DNA from 3 places in the Streptomyces sp. NPDC002853 genome. Region 3 is predicted to be linked to each of the others. Evidence: riboswitches for the same ligand, from Rfam matches in the RefSeq annotation. Region 3 holds a riboswitch; each other region holds the start of a gene.

Region 1 (2,256 bases), on a different contig from region 3:
GCGAGCAGCAGCGCCTGGAACAGCAGCGTGATGGTGCCGAGCACCGCCATGATCGGCGGCCGGAACAGGATCGCGCCGAGCCCGGTTCCCGTCGGATGCGAGCAACTGCCCGTGACGGACGGGATCTTCAGCGCGGAAAGGACAAAGGTGAACGCTCCGGAGGCACCCAGGAGCAGTGTGCTCTCCGGGTGTTCCTTGACCTCACGGGTGAGGGAGCGGACTCCGTGGACGACGAACGGCGCGGACGCTACGCCCCAGGCGATCGCGTGCGCCGGCGGGAGGAAACCCTCGGCTATGTGCATGGCTAAGCAGACCCTCTCCAGCACCTCGTGGATGGACAACGCGCCTTGGCCGGTCTCCTGGCTGACGGGTCGTACCGACCGGACTCCGCCTTCCCGGGCGCGTGTTGCGCCCAGTGGCTGCCGCGAGGGCTGGAGCCGGACTTCCCGATCACAGTGGCGAGGGCCGCACCGGCATCACACCGATTTCCCGAGCACCAAGGCGTGGTGACCCTAGTGCGGAATCAAGTGACCTGACAACTTGCGGGACCACACCGCTTGTGGCACGCGCGAGCGCACATGACCTGGGCGTACGCCCCTGGTCAGCCCCTGCCCATCGGCTCGTGTGCGCCCGGCGTACGCCCCGCCCCCGACAAAGACGACGACCGCAGGGCCGTGTTCCTCCGTGTCCCTCCGTGTCTCACCTCACGGTCCGGAATGTGATCAGTACCGCCCATGAGGCCCGACCACCCTCTAGCCTGATCCGTGCAGCTGGTTCGCCCTGTCCGCCAGGCAGAGGCGTCGCAAGAGGGAACCCGGTGGGAATCCGGGACTGCCCCGCAGCGGTGAGTGGGAACGACCGCCGTCATACGCACTGGGTCCAGCGGATCCGGGAAGCGACGGCCAGTAGGTGTCTGCCCCGGCAGATGTGCCCGCGAGTCCGAAGACCTGCCCGTTGCCCGCATGTGATCCCTCACGTGCGGACATCCCGGTGACCTCGTGGGCGGGTCGGCGTACAGATCAGGTGGGGCACCGCGCCGGTGGCGCGCGTCCGTCCGCCCGGTCCGTCATCCCTTCGCGTCCGTGTCCCGTCCCCGGGATTCTCAGGAGTCATCTCGCGAAGGAGATTTCCGTGACAGCGAAGTCCGCAGCCGCGGCAGCACGAGCCACCGTGTACGGCTACCCCCGCCAGGGCCCCGACCGGGAACTGAAGAAGGCCGTCGAGGGCTATTGGAAGGGCCGCGTCAGCGCCGACGCCCTGCGGGAGACCGCGGCGCGGCTGCGCCGTTCCACCTGGCGGCACCTGGCCGACGCCGGCATCCACGAAGTGCCGACCGGCGACTTCTCGTACTACGACCACGTCCTGGACACCAGCATCATGGTCGGCGCCGTCCCCCGGCGGCACCGCGAGGCCGTCGACACCGACTCCCTCGACGGCTATTTCGCGATGGCCCGCGGCACCCAGGACGTGGCGCCGCTGGAGATGACCAAGTGGTTCGACACCAACTACCACTACCTGGTGCCGGAGCTGGGCCCCGACACCGTATTCGCCGCCGACTCGGCCAAGCAGGTCGCCGAGCTCGAGGAGGCCGTGGCGCTCGGCCTCGCGGCACGCCCGGTCCTTGTCGGCCCGGTGACCTATCTGCTGCTCGCCAAGCCCGCGCCCGGCGTGGCCGCCGACTTCGATCCGCTCACCCTCCTCGACCGCCTGCTGCCCGTCTACGCGGAGGTCCTCGCCGACCTGCGCGCCGCGGGCGCCGAGTGGGTGCAGCTCGACGAGCCGGCCCTGGTCCAGGACCGCACCCCGGCGGAGCTCAATGCCGCCGCCCGCGCCTACCGCGACCTCGGAGCGCTCGCCGACCGGCCGCAACTCCTTGTCGCCTCCTACTTCGGCAGGCTCGGCGAGGCCCTGCCCGTGCTGGCCAAGGCGCCGGTCGAGGGGCTCGCCCTGGACTTCACGGAGGCCGCCGCCGGCCAGTTGCAGGATCTCGCCGCCGTCGGCGGACTGCCCGGCAAGCGCCTTGTCGCGGGTGTCGTCAACGGCCGCAACATCTGGATCAACGACCTGGAGAAGTCCCTGGCCACCCTGGGCACGCTCCTGGGCCTCGCCGACCGGGTCGACGTCTCCGCGTCCTGCTCCCTGCTGCACGTCCCGCTGGACGCCACCGCCGAACGGGACATCGACCCGCAGGTGGCCCGCTGGCTGGCCTTCGCCCACCAGAAGGCCACCGAGATCGCCACGCTGGCGCGCGCCCTG
Region 2 (2,256 bases), on a different contig from region 3:
TCGGCCCGCGCGTGCGGCATCGAGACCAGGCTCTGGGTCACGAAGGGATCTCCCTTGTCGGCCATCGCCCCGGGAAAGCCGCGAATGGCCTGGCCGGCACTGGCCCCCCGCATCCCGGAGAGCTCCCTGCTCGCCTTCGCGCCGGACTCGCAGGTGCCCCAGTCACCGCCCCCGTAATGCTGGTCGTAGGACCCCGTGGCGGCATCGAGCGCCTCGGCCCGCGGGCCCACGGCCTTCGCCGGAAGCAGCGCCGCCATCAGCTCCGCGTCCGTGAAAACTTTGCCGGGACCGGCGTCGCCGTCGACACCGGCGGCCGTGGTCCCCGGATGCCTCACGGGCTGCTCCCCGCCGTCCCCGCACCCGGCGACGAGCATCAGCAACGCCATCGCACAGCCCACGCCCCGCCCTCGCACGCCGTCTCCCCCTGTTCGACGATGAGTTCGGCCGCCACCCTAGGGGATACCCGCCCCGACACAAGATATGGGGCTGACGTTCGGAGCCAGCACAAGATGTATGCTCGTGCTCGCTGTCGCCGCAGGGGAATCCGGTGCAAGTCCGGAACTGTCCCGCAACGGTGTATGAGTACGCATTTGTCGTGCTCGCAAGTCCGAAGACCTGTCGACAGCGCACCCGTTCTGACCGGTCCGGGTGCCGACGACGTCCGGGCCTCGTGGAATGGGCTGGTGGACGCGGAGCGCAGCCCTGCCAAGGGTGGGCCCCCGTGTGTCACTCACCCCTCCCCAAGGCCCTGAGCCGAGCGAGGGAGTGCTCCACGTGACCATCGCGCCAGCCGAACCTGCGTCAGCGCAGACCACCGACGGTCAGCAGACCGCCGACGGCCCAGGAACCGCGCTGCTGCGTACCCTGACCGACCTCACCGCCGACCTCCCCGACGCCGACCCGGGCCGGGTCGCCGCCGCCGCGCTGCGGGGCCGCTCGGCCAACGCGGATCTGGCGGAACTGCGGGAGCTGGCGACCGAGGCCGCCGCCGGCCTCATCTCCGAGGACCCGACGTACTCGCAGCTGGCGGCCAGGCTCCTCAGCCTCAGCATCCGTGACGAGGCCGCGTCGCAGGGCGTGCGCAGCTTCTCCGAGTCGGTCGCCGTCGGGCACCGCGAGGGCCTGATCGCGGACCGCACCGCCGCGTTCGTCACCGATCACGCGGAGCGCCTCGACGGTCTCGTGGACGCCGCCCTGGAGGACGGCGCCGACTTCCGCTTCGGCTACTTCGGCCTGCGCACCCTGCACAGCCGCTACCTCCTTCGCCACCCGATCACCCGGCACGTCATCGAGACCCCGCAGCACTTCATGCTGCGCGTCGCGAGCGGCCTGGCGGAGGACGAGAGCACGCGCTCGGCGGACGAAGTCGCCTCCCTGTACCGCCTGATGAGCCGCCTGGACTACCTGCCGTCCTCGCCGACGCTCTTCAACTCCGGCACCCGGCACCCGCAGATGTCCTCCTGCTACCTCCTCGACTCCCCGCTGGACGAGCTGGACTCCATCTACGACCGCTACCACCAGGTCGCGCGCCTCTCCAAGCACGCGGGCGGCATCGGCCTCTCGTACTCCCGCGTCCGTGCCCGCGGTTCGCTGATCCGCGGCACGAACGGCCACTCCAACGGAATCGTGCCGTTCCTCAAGACGCTGGACGCCTCCGTCGCCGCCGTGAACCAGGGCGGCCGCCGCAAGGGCGCCGCCGCGGTCTACCTGGAGACCTGGCACTCCGACATCGAGGAGTTCCTGGAGCTGCGCGACAACACGGGTGAGGACGCGCGCCGCACGCACAACCTCAACCTCGCGCACTGGATCCCGGACGAGTTCATGCGCCGGGTCGCCGCCGACCAGGACTGGTCGCTGTTCTCGCCCGCCGACGTGCCCGAGCTCGTCGACCTGTGGGGCGACGAGTTCGACGCCGCCTACCGCAAGGCCGAGGCCGCCGGGCTCGCCCGCAAGACCATCCCGGCCCGCGAGCTGTACGGCCGCATGATGCGCACCCTGGCGCAGACCGGCAACGGCTGGATGACGTTCAAGGACGCCGCCAACCGCACCGCCAACCAGACGGCGGAGCCCGGCCACACCGTCCACTCCTCCAACCTCTGCACGGAGATCCTGGAGGTGACGGACGACGGCGAGACGGCCGTCTGCAACCTGGGTTCGGTGAACCTCGGCGCCTTCGTGGACACGGCCGCCGGTGACATCGACTGGGAGCGGCTCGACGAGACCGTCCGCACCGCCGTCACGTTCCTCGACCGCGTG
Region 3 (2,256 bases):
ACCGGCCGGTGCTCCACGCGTCCCGCGTACGAGAGCGTCCCCCCGAGCCGTACGCCCAACGCCCCCGCGAAGGCGGCCTCGACGGGCCCGGCGTTGGGGCTCGGATGCTTGGCGGCGTCCTGGCGCCAGGCACGCGCCGCACCGCGCGGGGCGTCCCCGGCGACGGCCGCGAGCACGGCGGTGAGCCGCGCCCCCGGCCAGCCCATGACGTCGTCGAGGCGCGCCGAAGCCCACCCGTAGCGCCGGTACTTCGTGGACTTGTGCCCGACCATGGCGTCGAGCGTGTTGACGGCGCGGAAGGCGACGAGACCGGGCACCCCGCCGATGGCGCCCCACACAAGGGCCCCCACCACGGCGTCGGACGTGTTCTCGGCGACGGACTCGACCACGGCACGCGCGATGCCGTCGGCGTCGAGGGCCTGCGGGTCCCGGCCGCACAGATGCGGCAGCCGTTCCCGGGCCACCTCGATGTCCCCGGCGGTCAGCGCCCCGCCCACGGCCCGCGCCTCACGTCCGAGGGAGGTCCCGCCGAGCACGGCCCAGGTCGTGGCGGCGGTCAGCGCGACGGATGCGGCACGTGAGTCACGTACGAGGGAAGAGGCCAGGGCGGCGGCACCGGCAGCGCCTCCGGCGCACACCACGGCATGCAGGGCGCCCCACCCGCGGTGGTCACGCCACAAGACACGCTCGACGGCACCGGCGGCCCGCCCGAACACGGCGACCGGGTGCCCGCGGCGAGGATCGCCGAGGAACAGATCACCGAGAAGGCCGGCGGCGGCGCCGTACGCGAAGTCGCGATCGGCACGCATGGCTTCAGCCGGTCGTTGTGCCGAGAAGTGAGCTCACGCTCGGGAACTGGTCCGGCAACGGGCGGCCGCGCATGGCGATATGTCCTCACTCAGGGTGTCCGCGCCCTGGTTCGACGTGATCGGCGGCGAGAGTTCCTGGCTTCCGAGGAGTCAGCTCCTCGATGACAGTGGCGGGACCGCGCCGGATTCGCACCGGCTTCCTCTCCTGCTGCCGTATTGGCTCCGGCAGTCCACCACGCCCCGCGAAGGCCCGTCAACTCGCCGTTGACCTGCGACGGGAGAGTGTGCGGAGGCCCACATACGAAGGTGGGGTGCGGGACGCAGACGCGTCCCGCACCCCACCGATAACTCCGGTCGTCGGGCGGCGTGGTCGTCAGGCGACGATCAGATAGATCCCGTACGCCACGGCCGCCGCGCAGAGCGCGAAGCACACGTACGCGCCCGTGCGTGCCGCCGCCGCGCCGCCGCCCGCGGCCGAGGAGGCGCCGGACGTGGCCGCCTCGTGCTTGGAGAGGCCGACGATGCCGAGGGTGAACAGGCCCACCAGGGCCACCGTCACCGCGAGGCTGACTCCGAAGACGGAGCCGAGAGCTGCCCAGTCGATGTCCATGCTGACTTGTCCTTACACCGTGGCGGGCCGGGCGGGGTCCGCCACGGTGCCGGTCGGGGCCGCGATGGTGGCCTTGACGAAATCGACGTCCGCGCTCGCCACGGCCGACCCGGTGGGGGGCGGTGTGACGGCGGCCATCGCGGTGGTCACGACGCCCGCGGGCTCGTCGACGGAGGAGCCGCCGATCTCGTCGTCGGCGACGTTCGTGTGGTCGACGGCGTTGCGCCGGGAGAGCACCCAGATCACGGCCGAGCCGGCCACCAGCAGCGCGGCGGTCACCGCGACGCCCCAGGGGCCCTGCTTGGTGAGGAACTCCGCGCCCGCGCCGACCAGACCGGCGGCCGGCAGCGTCAGGCCCCAGGCGATGAACATCCGGCTCGCCGTGGACCAGCGGACGACGCCGCCCTTGCGGCCGAGGCCCGCGCCCATCACGGCGCCGGAGCAGGACTGGGTGGTGGAGAGCGAGAAGCCCAGGTGCGAGGAGGCCAGGATGACCGTCGCGGCGCTGGTCTGGGCGGCGAAGCCCTGCTGCGGCTGGAGGTCGGTGAGGCCCTTGCCCATGGTGCGGATGATGCGCCAGCCGCCGAGGTAGGTGCCGAGCGCGATGGCGACACCGGCCGAGACGATGACCCACATCGGGGGGTTGGCGCCGGGGTTCAGGACGCCGCCGGTGACCAGGGCGAGCGTGATGATGCCCATGGTCTTCTGCGCGTCGTTCGTGCCGTGGGCCAGCGAGACGAGGCCCGCGGAGGCGATCTGGCCCACGCGGTAGCCCTTGGCGGTGGCCTTGGTCTCGGTGTTGCGCCCGATGCGGTACGTCAGGCGTGTGGCCAGCGT

Evidence for each region. Region 3 has a riboswitch for cobalamin ahead of ACWD02_RS29145 (cobalamin biosynthesis protein). Riboswitches for the same ligand answer to the same signal wherever they lie in the genome.
Region 1: it holds a riboswitch for cobalamin, as region 3 does, so the genes downstream of both, metE (5-methyltetrahydropteroyltriglutamate--homocysteine S-methyltransferase) here and ACWD02_RS29145 (cobalamin biosynthesis protein) in region 3, are expected to answer to the same signal.
Region 2: it holds a riboswitch for cobalamin, as region 3 does, so the genes downstream of both, ACWD02_RS08880 (ribonucleoside-diphosphate reductase subunit alpha) here and ACWD02_RS29145 (cobalamin biosynthesis protein) in region 3, are expected to answer to the same signal.

Annotation. Positions count from the first base shown of each region.
Region 1 covers NZ_JBSFUS010000004.1:510,465-512,720, forward strand. Annotated here, with positions in the region: gene ACWD02_RS13615 (energy-coupling factor ABC transporter permease) at 1-302, opposite strand, end outside; cobalamin riboswitch at 333-516, opposite strand; cobalamin riboswitch at 755-969, shown strand; gene metE (5-methyltetrahydropteroyltriglutamate--homocysteine S-methyltransferase) at 1,132-2,256, shown strand, end outside.
Region 2 covers NZ_JBSFUS010000003.1:214,174-216,429, forward strand. Annotated here, with positions in the region: gene ACWD02_RS08875 (hypothetical protein) at 1-335, opposite strand, end outside; cobalamin riboswitch at 514-637, shown strand; gene ACWD02_RS08880 (ribonucleoside-diphosphate reductase subunit alpha) at 775-2,256, shown strand, end outside.
Region 3 covers NZ_JBSFUS010000011.1:59,806-62,061, reverse strand. Annotated here, with positions in the region: gene ACWD02_RS29145 (cobalamin biosynthesis protein) at 1-809, opposite strand, end outside; cobalamin riboswitch at 917-1,059, opposite strand; gene ACWD02_RS29140 (hypothetical protein) at 1,183-1,419, opposite strand; gene ACWD02_RS29135 (anion permease) at 1,432-2,256, opposite strand, start outside.